One region of the Oribacterium sp. P9 genome, then DNA from elsewhere that is predicted to be linked to it. Evidence: predicted binding sites of a transcription regulator. Region 1 holds the regulator's gene; the other holds the start of a gene.
The links. The regulator Rex, encoded in region 1, represses fermentation and respiration genes when NADH is low (regulators of the CRP and FNR family bind a similar motif). The targets are predictions, from matches to a motif close to ATTGTTAANTANTTAACAAT.

Region 1 (8,792 bases):
ATCTTCATCTGGTTCACGAAACTGACAAACAAAAAATAATGCAGGATGTTCTGGTCACGAATCTCTCACATACATCCGGGTGAGGACGCCCGAGATGGACTGTGTCAAAAAGGTGAAGAACATCCATAGTATCCATACACGGATGCTATCCTTAGGAGGATTCACATGGTAAGAGCAATCGTTGGAGCAAACTGGGGCGACGAGGGCAAGGGCAAGATCACCGATGTGCTTGCCGAGACCTCGGATATCGTTGTACGTTTCCAGGGTGGCGCAAATGCCGGCCATACCATCATCAACAATTATGGTCGTTTCTCACTCCACCTTATGCCGAGCGGCATATTCTATAATCACACCACATCCGTACTCGGAAATGGTGTGGCACTCGATATCGAGAGGTTCTGTGCAGAGCTGAAGTCCATCGTCGACGCCGGCGTTCCGACCCCGAAGATCCTGGTATCCAACCGTGCACAGGTTATGATGCCATATCACGTTCTGTTCGATACACTCGAGGAGGCGAGACTCGCCGGTAAGAGCTATGGCTCCACGAAGTCCGGCATCGCACCGTTCTTCTCTGACAAGTATGCGAAGATCGGTCTTCAGGTAAGCGAGCTCTTCGATGAGGAGGTCCTTCAGGATCGTCTGCACAAGGTCATCGAAATCAAGAATGCGATCCTGCGTGAGCTTTATCATGCACCGGAGATCAACTACGACGAGCTCCTCGAGGAGATGCATCGTCAGAGAGATATGATCGCACCGTATGTGACCGATACCTCGAAGTTCCTGCGTGAGGCACTGAAGGAAGGTAAGACCGTCCTGCTCGAGGGTCAGCTCGGTACCATGAAGGATCCGGATCACGGTATCTATCCGATGGTAACCTCCAGCTCCACACTCGCAGCCTATGGTGCCGTCGGTGCCGGTATCCCTCCATATGAGATCAAGGATATCGTCGCTGTAACGAAGGCATATTCCTCCGCAGTCGGTGCCGGTGATTTCGTTTCCGAGCTCTTCGGTGAGGAGGCAGATGAGCTTCGTAGAAGAGGTGGCGATAAGGGTGAGTTCGGTGCAACCACTGGACGTCCGAGAAGAGTCGGCTGGTATGATGCCGTCGCTTCGAAGTATGGTTGCCAGCTTCAGAGCGCGACCGAGGTCGCACTGACCGTCCTCGATGTACTCGGCTACCTGAAGGAGATCAAGGTCTGCGTAGGCTATGAGATCGATGGTAAGGTAACCACCGACTTCCCGGTTACACCGCTCCTTAACAAGGCAAAGCCGGTCTATGAGACCCTGCCGGGCTGGAACTGCGACATCCGCGGCATCAAGAACTATGACGAGCTTCCGGAGAACTGTAAGAACTACATCGACTTCATCGAGAAGCACATCGAGACCCCGATCACCATGGTTTCCAATGGTCCGGAGAGACACGAGATTCTGAAGAGAACCCCGAAGATCTGATCGCGTGACAAATACTAGTATAAACGAGGCGCCCATTGCATCACTGCAATGGGCGCCTCGTTTTTATGGGTATAGATGAAGGGGTACGATGTGTTATACTCCGACCCGAAGATCAGGGATCGGAGTGGGAGATATCCGGGCCGAACCCGAAATTACTTAGCGGCCTGATTTTCCTTTTCAAGCGTCGTTCTGAATTCTTCCTTTATGTCTGCGAGCAGTGCCGGCTCGGTGATGAGCTCATACGCGGCACCGGCCAGGATCTTCGCACCGTAGAAGATTGCCTTGTGTGCTTCCTCGGTTTTACCGGCGTCGAGATATGCCTGGGAGTGCGCGGTCGAACCCTCCGGAACGAAGGCGATGCGGGCACAGGTACCAGGTACACGGCGCATGACATTGCCGAAATCCGTCGAACCGGTCTGCGCTCTCGGCGGGGCGATCCGCGGTGCGCCGATCTCTTCGGCCTGCTTCATCACGAGATCGTTCAGTCGGATGACCGGAATCTTATTATCGACTTCCTTCTCGCGGATGATTTCCACCTCGGTTTCGGTCATCATCGCCGCGCCCTGGAGAATCTTTTCGAAGCGTGTGCAGACGTTGTCGAGGTAAGCGCGGTTATAGGAACGCACGTAGAAGCTCGCCTCCGCATAGGCCGGCACGACATTGGCCGGTGTGCCGCCGCAGTTGGTGACTGTATAATGGATCTTCACGTCGGATGCGACGTGCTCACGTAAAAACTCAACGCCCTGGAAGGCGAGGATGAGGCCATCCAGCGCACTGCGACCCTTTTCCGGGCGGAGCGCAGCGTGCGCACTGGTGCCGTGGTAGATTACCTTATACTTCGAGTTCGCGAGAGACTTCACATCCACCTGCGTATTCGGACCGCCGTGCATCATGAAGGCCACGTCGAGATCGGTGAAATCGCAGCCGTTCCGGATCATCTGGATCTTGCCGCTGATGCTTTCCTCGGCAGGGGTTCCGTAGACCGTGATGGTATAGGCCTGGTCCAGGTCTGCTTCTTTTAATGCCTTCGCCGCAGCGAGGATGGATGGACCCTGCAGATGATGACCGCAGGCGTGTCCGAGGCCTGGAAGCGCGTCATACTCACAGAGCAGTCCGATGTTCGGGCCGCCGTTCCCGTGGTGATAGACTGCCTTAAATGCGGTCGGGACACCCGCAATGCCGGTTTCGACCTCGAAGCCTTCGCGCATAAGCCACTGTGTCAGAACGTCAAGGGCATGAAACTCCTCCATGCCGGTTTCCGGGTGATCGAAGATATCGTCGGCCATCGCGATCAGCTCTTCCCGAACGCCATCGATCGTTTGAAATAATCTTTCCTTCAAATTAAAAGCACCTCCGTTTTTTGATGAGCCCATTATACAGGGCAGCGGAAGTGCTTGTAAAATATAGAAAACAAAAGATTATTATTTATACTTATTTAACAATATATTTGTTAAGAATTCTACAACTTGCCTTTGACATCTATTTCACAGGATTGTATAATTTAGAACGAAATCTATGATTTTGTATGCAATATCTACAAAATCATATCACAGGAGAGCGCATTAACATGGCAAAGAAAGAAATATCACAGGCGGTTATCCAGAGACTTCCTAGATATTATCGATATCTCGAGGATCTCATGGATCAGGGGATCGAGCGCATTTCGTCGAACGAATTAAGTAAGCGGATGAAGCTCACGGCGTCGCAGATCCGTCAGGACCTCAATAACTTCGGCGGCTTCGGTCAGCAGGGCTACGGCTACAACATCCGAAATCTGCATGATGAGATCGCGAAGATCCTGAACATCGATGAGGAGCATGAGATGATCATCGTCGGAGCCGGTCACTTAGGACAGGCACTGGCGAACTATACAAATTTCCGAAAGCGCGGCTTCATCGTAAGAGCTATCTTCGATCAGGACCCGACGGTTATCGGTACCCGGGTAGGCGATGTCGAGGTGCTTCCGATGGAGAAGATCGATGAGGTCGTGAAGGCATCCAATGTCAAGATGGCAGCGGTCTGCATCCCGAAGACACCGGCCGTGAAGGTAGTCGAGCAGCTGATCGCCGACGGCGTCGTTGGTATCTGGAACTTCGCGCACGTCGATCTCGAGGTTCCGGATGATGTCGTCATCGAGAACGTGCATCTCTCCGAGTCGCTGATGCGTCTCAGCTACCGTATGGGTGAAGCCTACGGACGGAAAGAAGCGGAGGACGAGGCATAAGATGGTGATCGGTATCGGCACCGACATCCTGGAAATCAGCCGTATCGAAAGTACCCGGCGAACAGGCACGGAGACTCGTATTTTTACGGAGCATGAGCGCCGGCAGGCATCTGGAAGAGATTCCATGCTTGCCGGTGATTTTGCATGTAAGGAGGCGGTCGCGAAGTGCTTCGGCACCGGCTTCCGCGGCTTCCGCCCGATCGACGTCGAGGTGCTCCGGGATGAACTCGGGAAACCCTATGTCGTGCTTCACGGCGCTGCCCGCACACTGTATGACGAGCTGGGCGGACGCTCGATTCAGGTCTCGATCTCCGACACGAAGGAGCTCGTCATCGCATTTGCCATACTGGAGGGCACAGATGGACACAGACAAGACGACCTATCTCAGGAAGATTCCGGCACGCCGGAGCGACAGTAATAAGGGAACCTACGGAAAGATCCTCGTGGCCGCCGGCTCGGAGGGCATGTGTGGTGCCGCTTACCTCGCCGGTCTCGCCGCCTATCGCAGCGGCGCCGGCCTCGTGCGCATCCTGACCCCTGCGTCGAACCGCCTCATCGTGCAGTCCCTGCTTCCGGAGGCGATCTTCACCGGCTACGATTCGGACAGTAATTTCCGGGTCCTGTCCGAGGCCAATGTCTCCTGGGCGGACATCCTCGTGCTGGGGCCAGGTCTCGGCACCGAGGCGCTGAGCGTGACGCTCGTTCGCGAGCTGCTGCAGGCCATCGCAGCGCAGTGTGATGCAACGCCGTCGAAATGGCTTGGGAAATTCCCGCTTCTGCTGATCGACGCAGACGGCCTCAATATCCTGAGCGTCCGTCCGGAGCTCATGCAGCTCGTCGACCAGATCGCACGGCAGATCCCGGTGGTCGTCACGCCACACCCGATGGAGATGGCGCGCCTCTCTGCGGTTTCGCTACAGGAGATCCTTCAGTGCCCGGCCCACGCGGCGGAAGCATTGGCCGCGGCACATGGCACCATAACCGTGATGAAGGGCTCGGAAACCATCGTCCTGGATGCCGACGGACACGCCTTCCAGAACCTGGAGGCGAGCCCGGCCCTCAGTAAAGGCGGCTCCGGCGACGTCCTGTCCGGTGCCATCGCCGGCGTCTATGCCGTCCTGCGCGCCGACCGAATCGACGCACTGAACGAAGTCCCGCCAGAAGAACAGCGTACGCGCTGGCGCAGGATGGCCTTCGACGCAGCCGTCACCGGCGTCCTGCTCCATGCAGAAGCCGGACGACAGGCCGCAAATATCCACGGAACCCACGGCGTACTCGCCAGGGAAACGGCGGACATGCTCGGAATCGTGATGCATGCGTGAAGATGATTCCTGCGACCCGCCCGCCGTTCTAAGATGCAAACATGTCAGAAAAGCTTGATTCTACGCCGTTTTTACGTTATAGTACTAGAGTTTGATTTAAACATCGATCAATTTTATATATGTAATTGAGGAGAGTATTATGTCAGGACATTCCAAGTTTTCAAACATCCGTGCTAAGAAGGAAAAGAATGATGCCGCAAAGGGCAAAATTTTCACCATGATCGGCCATGAGCTCGCACTGGCTGTAAAGGCCGGTGGACCTGACCCAGCTAACAACTCCAAGCTCGCTGCTGTCATCGCGAAGGCAAAGGCAAACAACATGCCGAACGACACCATCAACAGCGGTATCAAGAAGGCAGCCGGATCCATGGATGCGGATAACTTCGAGGAGCTTCAGTACGAGGGCTACGGCCCGAATGGTGTAGCCATCATCGTCAAGGTTCTGACGGATAACAAGAACCGTGCTGCAGCGGATGTACGTTCCGCATTTACGAAGGGCCACGGCTCACTCGCAACGCAGGGTGCCGTTTCCTTCATGTTTGACGAGAAGGGCCAGATCATCCTCGACCGTGAGGCGATGGACGATATGGGTAAGGACTTCGACACACTGATGGATATGGCCATCGAGGCTGGTGCCGAGGACATCACCGACGAAGAGGATTCCTACGTGATCATCACGGATCCGGCGGACTTCGAGACGGTTCGCGAGAACATCGAGAAGCAGGGCATCCCGATGGCAGAAGCGGACGTCGTGATGATCCCGCAGAACTACGTATCGGTTACCGATCCAGAGGTCGTAAAGGGACTTCGCAGAACCCTCGACCTGCTCGACGCATCCGAGGACGTTCAGACTGTATACACCAACTGGGAAGAAGAGAATGAGGAGTAAAAAAAAGACCGCGTAAGCGGTCTTTTTTTTATGCATTGAGTAGGTTCTTCGGCTCCACCGTCACCGACCAGTTCGTATGATAGATGACGAAGCCCGGTGCCTGATTCGGCACCTTCCGAAGATTCTTCCGAATCGTATAATCGACCTCGACCTTCGGATCCTCACGATGCGAAGAGAAGTACGCCGCGAGCTCCGCCGCCTCGATGAAGACCCGGTCCGGCACCTCCTCCATCGGCTGCCCGCCCGTCTTCACGATGACATGCGAACCCGTCACGCCCTTCGCGTGGAACCAGAGATCCCCGCCATCCCCGAGTCGGAAGCTCACGTCCTCGTTCTGATAATTATTCTTTCCGATGAACAGCTCATAGCCGTCGCTCGTCACCCAGTGGTACGGCTTCGACTTCCGCTGCAGCCGGTTCTTTCCCTTTCCCGGCGTCTTATGCAGGAAACCGAAATCGATCATCTCCCGACGGATATCCTGCAGATCCTCCTCGGACTCCGCGATGTCAAGCGCCGTGCGGATCGACTCGAGGTGCTCGACCTCCTTCCGCGTCTCCTCGAGCTGCACCGTCACGTTCTCCTTCGTACGCTTCTGCTTCTGGTACTTCTCGAGGTAGCGCTTCGCATTCTCCGCCGCAGAGAGATCCTTCTGCAGTGGAATCGTGATCTCACTGTTTGTATAGTAGTTCTCGCAGACCAGCTGATCCTCCCCACCCTGCAGCGAGTAGCCGTAGGTGTGCAGCAGCTCACCGTATACGCGGTACTTATCCATGCCCTCGGTATCCCGGAGCTGCTTCTCCTGAATCATCAGCTTCTTCCCGGCACGCTCCATCAGCGTCGTCAGCACCTTCCGGAGATCCGTCGAACGCTGACGGATACGGGAGCTCCTATCCTTCTCACTGTAGAAGCGGCGGATGACCTCACTCATCGAGTCGAAGTGCTCGACCTCGAAGGCGGCGTCCGCCTCATACAGCGTGAGATCGAAGGCGGAGAAGTCCGTCGGCACCTCATCCTGGTAGACGATGACCGGATCCGGCTGCCGCTCGATCGCAACTTCTTCTATAATATGATGGAAGCTTCCGTACAGTGCGGCCAATGCTTCTGCCGGCTGGCAGTTCGCGGAGAGGTCGGGATCGACACCGGCGCGGTGACAGAGCTCGGAGGCCGTCAGTGGACTGAGACCCGTGATGTGATGGAAGAGCGCCTTGAAGACCGGCTCCGGCTGCTGCGCGAGCAGCGCACAGAAAGCGGCTTCATCGAGTGTCAGCGGATTCTTCTTTCCACCCGCATCCGGGATGAAGTACGGACGATTCGGCAGCACCTCCCGCACGGAGGACTGGGAAGCGGAGATGCGCTTCACGGAATCGATGATGCTGTGGTCATCGCGGAGCAGGATGATGTTCGAGTACTTGCCCATCAGCTCGACCGCGAGGTAGCGCTTTCCGAGGTCGCCCATCTCATCGAGATGCTCGATGGTGAAGAGGATGACACGCTCGAGACCGTCCTCGTGCAGCGCCTGGTCCGGCTGTCGCACGTCGAGGATCGCACCGTTTCCGATGTGCTTCCGGAGGGCCATACAGAAGGTCGGCGCGTTGATCGGCGCCGGCTTCGCATCCTCCGTGAGGGTGCAGAGCGGAAGGGACGGATTGACCGAGATCTGTACCTTCACATTATCCTTCTGATTTCGCACGGTCAGCTGGATCTCATCCTTCTCCGGCTGTGTGATCTTCGCAATCCTGCCGCCGATCAGACGCTCGCGAAACTCCTTTACGGTCGCCGAAACGACCAGTCCATCATATGCCATAGCACATCGCCTTTCTATATCAAAAACCTTACGTGACAGTTCAGACAGGGGACCCCACGACCTGAACTGTTAAAACTTTACTTCTAAATTATAGTAGACTATAATTTATTACATATGACTAAAAAACGCAAGCCGCCCTCGGGCAGGCTGTGCACATCGAGGTAATCTATGAAATTAAAAAGCATGACCGGATTCGGACGCGCCGAGGTCTCGAACGACCAGTACCGCCTGTCCGTGGAAGTGAAGTCGGTCAATTCCCGTTTCCTGGATCTCAGCATCAAGATGCCGAAGAAGTTTAATGCACTCGAGGCCAATATCCGAAACACTGTGAAGGAGTACATCTCCCGTGGCAAGGTCGATCTCTTCATCACCTACGAGAGCTTTTCAGAGAAGGGAAAGGCCCTCCGGCTCGATCTGCCGCTCGCGAAGGAGTACCTGGAGTCCATGCGTACACTGGTGAACGCGCTGGGAGTCGAGGACAATGTTAAAGTCACCAATCTGGCGTCGCTGCCGGATGTGCTCGTGCTCTCTGAGGAATCTGAGGATGATGACGCGCTCTGGGAGAGCCTGAAGCCGTCACTCACCGGTGCACTCGAGCGTTTCTCCGAGACCCGTGTGATGGAGGGCGAGAACCTCCAGAAGGATCTCCTCGGAAAACTCGCCGAGATGGAAGCCATCGTGAACCGTATCGATGCGCGTTCGCCGGAGATCACAGCCGCCTATGAGGCGCGTCTTCGTGCGAAGGTATCGGAGCTCCTCGAGGGTACCGGCATCGACGAAGCCCGCATCGTGCAGGAGGTGACGATCTACTCGGATAAGATCTGCACCGATGAGGAGCGGGTACGCCTGCACAGCCATATCAAGAATATGCGGACGAAGCTCCAGAACGACGGCCTCGTCGGTCGTGAGCTTGATTTCGTCGCACAGGAGATGAACCGTGAGGCGAACACGACGCTCAGTAAGGCAAACGACCTGATCGTATCGGAGGATGCGATCGGGCTGAAGACCCTGATCGAGAAGATCCGTGAGCAGATTCAGAATCTTGAGTAAGGAAGGTATACATGGAAAAGGGAGTTTTAGTTGTGATTTCCGGCTTTTCAG
Region 2 (8,792 bases), on a different contig from region 1:
AGCAGTTTGAAAAGGGGTCTCTGTATCTGGAGAGACTGGGCAATGCTGGCGCCGAGACAGCCATCGTAAAACGAGTCGCTTCGACAGGTAAAACGCTTGGAAAATTAATCGGAAGCATTCCGGTGGTCAAAGAAGGTTCTGTGGATGAATTCCTTCAGGAAAAAGGTGAACTGCTGCAAAATAAAGCGTGCGAGAGAGAAATGAAGGCGATCAGCACATTTTCTGCGTTAAGCAATCCTGGAACCAGAGTGTTTGTAAACAAAATGGAGGATATGATTCAGATCTATAACCATACTTCCAGTATTTGTGTGGATAAGCAGAATATCTATCTTATCGCGTGACATTTGCACTGCCGCGTCTCGATTTTTATGGCGATCGCGGGCTGAGATTATCGCTTAGCATATTACTTTAGGCTGCAGGATTTGTTTATTCATTGAGGAAGATTATGGAACAGAAGCATTCACTTCGAAGTGAAATCATCGTTGGAATCATAGGTGTGGTATTTATCGCCGGCATATGTATTCATGCATGGAAGGTAGCATTTTCGTCGAAGACGGAGAAGACTGCGGACCAGATCGAAACCACGGTGGACGATATATGGGATAAAGAGGCACAGGTCAATGCGGACGAAAAGCTCATCCTCTCGATGAAGGAAGCTGTGCTCGGTGAATCAGAGCAGCAGAAAAAGCTGCAGGTATTTATTCAGAAGGTGTCGGATGTAACGAAAATCACGGATGAAGGCGGAGCGCCGTTTAAGTGGGGAGAAAAATATCAGTACATCAAGTATTCCGGAACGGCCACCTATACGGTGGATCTCTCGAATTTCAATGAACAGCATCTCTCCGTCAATAAAGAACAGAAAACCCTCACGATCTATGTGCCGCATGCGGTGGAAAAGCTGGATATTGACGAGGATGAAACACAGGCTGGTGAAACGGAGCATGTGGGTATTTTCTCGATCGGTGATCTGAAGCTCACGGAGGATGCCCGGAAGGAAGTGATTCTGGACGTTCGAAAGCAGATGGAACAGAAACTGCTCGAAGAAAATGCCATGGAAAATGCGGATCGGATGGCGAAGATGAGCGTATGGGAAATCTATCAGCCGGTGGTTTCTAAAATCTGTCCGGATTATACCGTCGCTGTGGAATTTGAGAAAAACTGAGGGGATAGAAATGCTTGAAGAGAGAAGAATAAATCTGCCACTGATTATACTGATTATCTGCCTGCTGGGCGCTGTGTTTTCTGTGACATATCTTGGTACGACGTTTTCCAAACCGGAATCCTATGCGCCCATTACAGAGTCGCTGAACGAGAAGAAGGTCAATGTCGAAAAGCTGGCTGGGTCTGCAGTGGCAGCGTCCGCGGCCATTACCTTGATTCCGGGAGATATCGGAACGCCGATTGCGGAAAAGCTGGCGGATCTGTCCGGGTATTTTCTGATTATTCTATGCGTGATCTATATCGAGAAATTTCTGGTCGCACTGACCGGTTTTGTGGTATTTGAACTCCTATTGCCTATCGGTCTGGTACTTCTGGGTATCAGCGGTTATATTCGCTATCCACTGAAGAAAATGGCCCTGAAAATCATCGCGCTTTCTGTCGTATTAAGCCTCTGGGTTCCGATGAGCGTCTATATATCACATGTGATCGAAACACAGTACCACGATGAAATTCAGCAGACGCTGGAAAAAGCAGATGCCAATGCAGCTACACTGCAGGGCGTTTCAGACCAGGCAGATCAGGAGGATTCGAGCCTCTGGTCCACATTCGTTCAGAAAGTAAAGGGCGGCAGCGCCACGCTGATGTCAAAATTCAAGGACACCTTGAACGGTTTTGTAGATGCCATGGCCATCTATCTGGTGACCTCCTGTGTCATTCCGATTCTGACCCTGCTGCTGGAACTCTGGGTGATTAAAATGATCTTTCAGCTGAATGCACCGATACCCTGGGCTGAATGGAAATTTCAGAAAAACAGCTTATCTTGAAATTGCAGCGCAAACGAAAATTCAAGAAAACGGCTTTTCATGAAATTTCGAGACGAAATTGTCGTAGCAATTTCAAGTTCAGCGTTTCTGACTGGAAATCTGCCTTATCTGTTTCTCGATTTTTATGGCGATCGCATCATGAGATGCGATCGTCTGTCTTTTCGAAGCGATAACTCTGCCGGATATTCGGGTACTTCTCATGATCCACTTCTTCCATGAACATGTCATATGGACGGGCGAAGAGGCCCATGTCGTCATAGAGGGCCTGGTAGATCATGAGTGCTTCGCGGGTTTCGGAGTGTGTGGCGACACCGATGATGCGATACAGATAGCGGGTTTTATTTTCCGGTTTCGTCAGGTCAAGCGTCTCTCGTTTGAAGTGCCGGACGAGATCACCGGCGTGAAACGTTCTCAAATTCTCCATGGTTCTTATCCTCCATCTTCGTCAAAAATACGGCTTCCGCATAGCTTATAGTATGACAGCAGACCGGGCAGTTCAGATACAGAATGCGGCATAGAGCGGAACGATCTTCAGATTATTCTCTATGCCGAAGTTTTTCGCAGAAAGCTTGATGGCATACACAGGCTTGTAGCTGTCCATGTAAATCCGCAGGCTTTTCGCTCTGGTGTTGTCGGCAGATTTGACTTCGATCGGAATAAGCTGACCTTCGCGCTGAATCACAAAATCGATTTCAGCTCCACGCTCGGATGTCCAGTAGTAGCTACGGTAGCCGTTGATGGTGAGCTGAACATGAACATAGTTTTCCGTCATACCGCCTTTAAAGTCGTTGATTTCATCCACCATATAGAGGATATCATCGGCGGCGACATCCTTTTTCGCGCAGAGAAGTCCAAGATCAGATACATAGATTTTGAACGCATCGATATCCCGGTAGTTGTCAAGCGGCTTTTTGATCTGCTCCACCCGGTAGACCTGCGACACGATGCCGGACAGGCAGAGCCATTCGATCGCGTTTTCAAATTCAGAAGCGCGTGCGCCTTTCTTCAGCAGCTTATACTGGAAGCGGGTATTCGTTTTTGAGAGCTGCACTGTGATATTGTCGTAGGCCAGCCTCGTTTTTTTGATTTCATTCAGGGTATTATACTTGCTCATATCATTCAGATAGCTGGCAAGGATGGTATCCTGTGTATGCCGGACCAGAATATAATTTTTCGTGTTCACGAACTGCATCACACACTCTGGCATGCCGCCGACGACCAGATACTGACGATAGAACTGCATGGCTGCTTCGTGTAATGCAGACGGCAGCGGGGTATCGGTCTGGAAGCTCTGCCGGATTCTCTCCACCAGTTCCTTTTCACCGAGCGCCAGCATGAATTCTTCCATATCCATAGGATAGAGCGTTTTCATATCGACCTTTCCGACAGGAAAAGAGAATTTCGAGCGGTTCACTGCGACTCCGAGCAGACTGCCGGCGACGATGATGTGATAATCCGGCGCGCTCTCGCAGAAATACTTGAGAGAGGTCAATGCTCTTTCACAGAGCTGCACCTCATCAAATACGATCAGCGTTTTTTCTTTTACGATGGTCTGATCAGCGATACGGGAGAGGATAGGAATCAGATAATCCGGGCTGATGTCTTCATCGAAGGTCTCGCTCAGCTTCGGGTTTGTCTCAAAGTTAAAGTAGGCCACATTCTCATAGTGTGTACGTCCGAACTCGAGAATAGAATAGGTTTTCCCGACCTGCCTCGCCCCCTGTAAAATCAGAGGTTTGCGATGGCTGCTTTCTTTCCAGAATTCCAGAAAGTCAAAGATTTTTCTATACATGATCGGTCCTCCTTCGCTGTGATACATCCAGTATAGCAGATGCTCGCGCTAAATAGTGTAAAAAAACAGAAAAAGTTCGTGTAATAGCACATGAAAAAATATTAAAAAATTACACTAAATAACACGAATATTAAATAACTGGTATTTTAAGTTTGGTTTTATACAATGTTGTAAAAAATCAGCCGGATTTACAAATTCTTTCTTATAGCCAATAAAAAATGATAGTAATAACGTAGTGTTTGCTGATTATCATGAAAAACTATCGGCCACAGCAAAGTTTTTCCGCCTGTGGAGTAAAAACTATCGGTCACAGCAAAGTTTTTTCGGTTGAAAAGTAAAAACTATCGACCGCAGCAAAGCTTTTTTGCTGCACTGATATTACCTGCGCCTATAGCAGGTGAGAGCTTTTCCGTAATAGAATCCGCCCTGCGTCCATGATAGTCTAGTAAGAGGTGCCTCCGGCACCTGCGGACAGGACATCGCATCATGATGCCGCTCGTCCAGAAAGCAAAGGAGGCCATCGATGATCCAGCTTAGTACGACGCAGATTTTTCTTATGATTTTCATCCCGGGGCTCATCACGCAGCTCCTCCGGGCACTGCCGTTTGTGATGTTCGGACGCCGCGCGATTTCGCCGACGATTCGTACACTCGGCGCGACCCTGCCCTTCGTCATCATGGCGGTGCTGGTCGTCTACTGTTTGAAATCGATCCCGACCGGCAGCCTGAAGGAGAACCTCGAGCTGATCGCTGCGGTTCTGATGGTCGCGGGTCTTCACCTCATAAAAAAGAACACGGTCCTCTCGATCAGCGTGGGAACCGTGTTCTATATGGTGCTGGTGCACCTGATCTAATATCGGATGCCAATGTCGCTGTCGCCGCTTCATCGCTGTCCGCGGTGATCGTCGGCTGCCGGCGCATGGTTGTGCAGACACAGCAGCTACGGGATCGGGTGCCAGCATGGCCGATCTTACATCAGGAGCTGCGCGCTGAGCTCCATCACGCCGGTGAGAACCATGACGAGGATCGGGTCCCAGTGAAGCTTCCGGAGCATCACGAGGGCGATCAGAAACCAGGCGCACATGCGGACGTCAAGGGTGCTCGGCAGGCCGATGGCCGGCAGGAGGATCAGGAGCCCTGCGGTGAAGATGAGGGCGACGACCGCCGGGCGGAGCGTTTTCAGGACGCCCTGCAGGAGGCTCAGTTTCCTGTACTTTGTGTAGATGATGGCGATGATCGTGACGACGACGCAGCTCGGTAGAACATCCCCGAGGGTCGCCGCGACGGCACCGAGCGGGCCCGCCATCTGGAGACCGATGAAGGTCGCGGCGTTGATTGCGATCGGGCCGGGCGTCATCTGGGAAATCGTGACGAGATCGGTGAAGTCCGCCATGCTGATCCAGTGATAGTGGTTCACGACCTCCTCCTGGATCAGTGGCATCGCGGCATAACCACCGCCGAAGCTGAAGGCACCGATGCGGAGAAAGGCGAGGAAAAGCTGGAGATAGATCATGACTGCACCTCCTCACCTTTATTTCGCCAGAGTGTTACGGCGACGCCGAGGGCGATGACCGCGAGGATGATCCAGATCGTGGAGATGCCGAGGATGTAGTTCGCGACGAAGGCGGCGAGCATGATGACGAGGGATGACCACTTTTTATCGACCAGTACGCCGCTCGCCATGTCCCAGGTGACGGACATGATGACCGCGCTGACGCCGCAGCGCATGCCGGACAGCATGTGGTGGATCATGAAATTCGAGCGGAAGGCGGAGTAGAAGAGGGAGATGACGCTCAGCATCAGGAAGGGTGGGATGACGGCGCCGAGCACCGAGAGCAGGATGCCGGGGAAGCCGCAGATCTTGTAGCCTACGACGATCGCGCCATTGACCGCGATCGGGCCCGGTGCGGACTGTGCGATCGCGACGAGATCCAGCATTTCGTCCTCGCTGATCCAGTGCAGGTCGTCGACGAACTTCTTTTTCAGCAGCGACACGATGACATAGCCGCCCCCGAAGGTGAAGGCGCTGAGATACAGGGTCTCGAAGAAGAGCTTCCGGAGACGCGCGCCGGAGCCTGGAGCTATATCGGTAGATTTATTTATTGATTCACTCACGTCAGGATACCTCGTTTATTCTCTGGGTGATTTCAGGATGAACCGTGACAGAGACTGGAAAAGGGGCCTCTGCTGGTAGTATAAGCAGGGATTCGTTATATTTCAACGATCCATAGTATAGGACCAAACGAAATATATTATATTGCATAGATTTCAAAAAATCATATAGGGTTTTAGCGAGCCTGCTTCGAAAATAATAGACCATATCTATGAAAAATGGCCTTTCGTGAAAAATAATATATAAAAGTCTCGGAAATCCATAGGAAACGGGCGCACGGGTATATGAAATTTTCTGAAATGCTCATAATAATATAGTGAGCATCCTCCGGGAGCGAAGGGTGCTGCCAAAATGTATATTATTTTTTCGTATTATTCAAAGTTCATGTTTCTACGAAAAAACACGCATTTTCGAAACTTCTATATATAATGTAAAACGACTTGTTAATTCTGTGTCAAATTAACAATGTTCAAGTTTTTCATCGCATGTTATACTTTTTATAACTGGGCGATTTTATGTATATTTTTTTCAGGAGGAAAATATATGGTTACAAATGATAGGGGTGCGGTTTCCATCAAGCATGCTGTCATGGAGGGGCTCGCACGCGAGCTCTGGGAGCATGACGAGATCACACCAGATGCAGAGAATCAGCTGATTATGTCGATTTCACCGGGACCTCACGCAACATGGCGCTGCTGTGTCTACAAGGAGCGTGAGATTCTGAGATGGAGAATCCGTCTTTCTGAGAACATGGATGCAAATCCATACACGACGGAGAAGAATCCGAACGTCGTACAGGTCATCGATCCGGCCTGCGAGGAGTGTCCGCTATCCACTTATTCTGTAACCGATAACTGCCGTCTCTGCCTTGGTAAGGCGTGCCAGAACAGCTGCCGCTTCGGTGCGATCACCATGACCGAGTCGAGAGCGCACATCGATCCGAACAAGTGTAAGGAGTGTGGTATGTGTGCGAACGCGTGTCCATATGGTGCCATCGCGCATCTGGAGCGTCCGTGCCGTAAGCCGTGTCCGGTCAATGCCATCAGCTACGACGAGAACGGCATCTGTAAGATCGACGATAAGAAGTGCATCCGCTGTGGTCAGTGTATCCACAGCTGTCCGTTCGGCGCGATCGCATCGAAGATCGATGTGCTCGATGTCATCCGTGACATCAAGGCCGGCAAGGAAGTCTTCGCGATGTGTGCACCGGCGATCGAGGGTCAGTTCGGTAAGGACATCACCATGGGCTCCATCCGTGAGGCACTGAAGGAAGTCGGCTTCACCGACATGGTCGAGGTCGGTCTCGGCGGCGATATGACCGCAGCGTACGAGGCAGAGGAGTGGTCCGAGGCACGTAAGGAAGGTAAGAAGATGACGACCTCCTGCTGTCCGGCATTCATCAACATGCTGCGTATGCATTTCCCGGAGCAGTTTAAGGAGAACATGTCGGAGACCGTTTCCCCGATGTGCGCGATTTCCAGATACCTGAAGGCGACCCACCCGGGCTGCACGACTGTATTTATCGGACCGTGCATCGCGAAGAAGTCCGAGTCCCATGAGATGGGGATCGAGGGCAATGCAGACTACGTTCTCACATTTGGCGAGATGACCACGATGATGGCCTCGAAGAATGTGGAGATGAAGCCGGTGGTTGATCCGTATCAGGAGTCGTCCATCTGGGGCAAGAGCTTCGCAACATCCGGCGGCGTTGCAAACGCGGTTATGGAGGTGATGCGTGAGCGGAACGAGGATACGACCGGTATCAAGCTTCGTGCAGCAGCCGGTGGCAAGGAGTGCAACGTTGCGCTGACACTTCTCAAGCTCGGCAAGCTCCCGGAGGATTTCATCGAGGGTATGGTCTGCGAGGGCGGTTGCGTCGGTGGCCCAAGTAAGCACAAGACGGAGATGGAGCTTCGGAAGTCCCGTCAGGATCTTCTGAACCAGGCCGATGATCGTAAGATCCTCGATAACCTCGAGAAGTATCCGATGGATAAGTTCTCCATGATGCGTGGACATATGGCTCCGCCACACAGCGAGACGAAATAATTTCTAAATAAACCGAAGGGCGACTGTCAGAAGCGCAGTACTCCGAGGTCGGAAAAATCAAAAATTGGCCCCTAAGAACCAGTAGGCCCTCCGCAAACGACTGAGTTTTCTTTATGAAAACTCAGTGTTGCGAAGGGTGCTAAGGAAAATTACTCCAACTGGTTCTAAGGGGCCAATTTTGATTTATTCACGGCCTCTGCGTATGGCTTCTGACAGTCGCCCTTCGGCAGTATTTAAGAATTTAACTTAGTGCCGCGGACGATGTGTGCCGAGGCCGACGACGGTTTCCGTCTGGTTGATGAGGTCGATGACCTTCTCGATGGCGAGTTTTCCGTCCTTCAGCTCGAGGACCATCGCACCGCAGTTCGGGACGATGCCGCCGTCCCAGTAATCCGCGTCGCTCAGGTTCCGGACGATGCTCTCGACGCCGCGGAGGATACCGCCGTGGCAGGTCACCATCACGCGCTCATATTTGCCCTCGTTCGGGTAGATATACGTATCGAGGAAGTGCTCGATACGGTCCTTCACCTCGCGGATTGACTCGCCGCCCGGCAGTGGTGCCACGGTATCCGGGTACGCGAACCAGCGCTTCAGATGATCGAGAATCTCTTTCTCCGCCTCGGTATGCGGCACATCATCGCGCATCTCGATGCCCTCTCCGGTACCGAACGCGATCTCCTGGAGATCGTCGAGTGGTTCAATGCTGAGATCAGGGTGATTCTTCAGGATGATCTCGGCCGTCTTCTTCGCACGCACGAGCGGACTCGAGAATACTCGATCGAAATGCACATCCTTCAGTGCCTCCGCCGCGATGCGCGCGCCGGCGAGTCCCACATCATTTAACGGAATATCCTTCC

Region 2: ACK8P7_RS04855 (4Fe-4S dicluster domain-containing protein) is a predicted target of Rex. The motif match lies at 6,329-6,348, and genes of this name have one in related genera.

What each region holds. Positions count from the first base shown of each region.
Region 1 is NZ_JBKEIS010000018.1:312-9,103, forward strand. It holds gene ACK8P7_RS09355 (phosphate ABC transporter substrate-binding protein) at 1-39, shown strand, start outside; gene ACK8P7_RS09360 (adenylosuccinate synthase) at 166-1,452, shown strand; gene ACK8P7_RS09365 (M20 family metallopeptidase) at 1,605-2,792, opposite strand; gene ACK8P7_RS09370 (redox-sensing transcriptional repressor Rex) at 3,020-3,676, shown strand; gene acpS (holo-ACP synthase) at 3,678-4,094, shown strand; gene ACK8P7_RS09380 (NAD(P)H-hydrate dehydratase) at 4,036-4,998, shown strand; gene ACK8P7_RS09385 (YebC/PmpR family DNA-binding transcriptional regulator) at 5,138-5,887, shown strand; gene ACK8P7_RS09390 (NFACT family protein) at 5,916-7,691, opposite strand; gene ACK8P7_RS09395 (YicC/YloC family endoribonuclease) at 7,860-8,741, shown strand; gene gmk (guanylate kinase) at 8,753-8,792, shown strand, end outside.
Region 2 is NZ_JBKEIS010000005.1:30,836-39,627, reverse strand. It holds gene ACK8P7_RS04895 (hypothetical protein) at 1-341, shown strand, start outside; gene ACK8P7_RS04890 (DUF4230 domain-containing protein) at 446-1,162, shown strand; gene ACK8P7_RS04885 (beta-carotene 15,15'-monooxygenase) at 1,173-1,985, shown strand; gene ACK8P7_RS04880 (DUF1653 domain-containing protein) at 2,122-2,409, opposite strand; gene ACK8P7_RS04875 (ATP-binding protein) at 2,482-3,777, opposite strand; gene ACK8P7_RS04870 (branched-chain amino acid transporter permease) at 4,301-4,630, shown strand; gene ACK8P7_RS04865 (chromate transporter) at 4,747-5,289, opposite strand; gene ACK8P7_RS04860 (chromate transporter) at 5,286-5,891, opposite strand; gene ACK8P7_RS04855 (4Fe-4S dicluster domain-containing protein) at 6,433-7,935, shown strand; gene ACK8P7_RS04850 (histidine phosphatase family protein) at 8,182-8,792, opposite strand, start outside.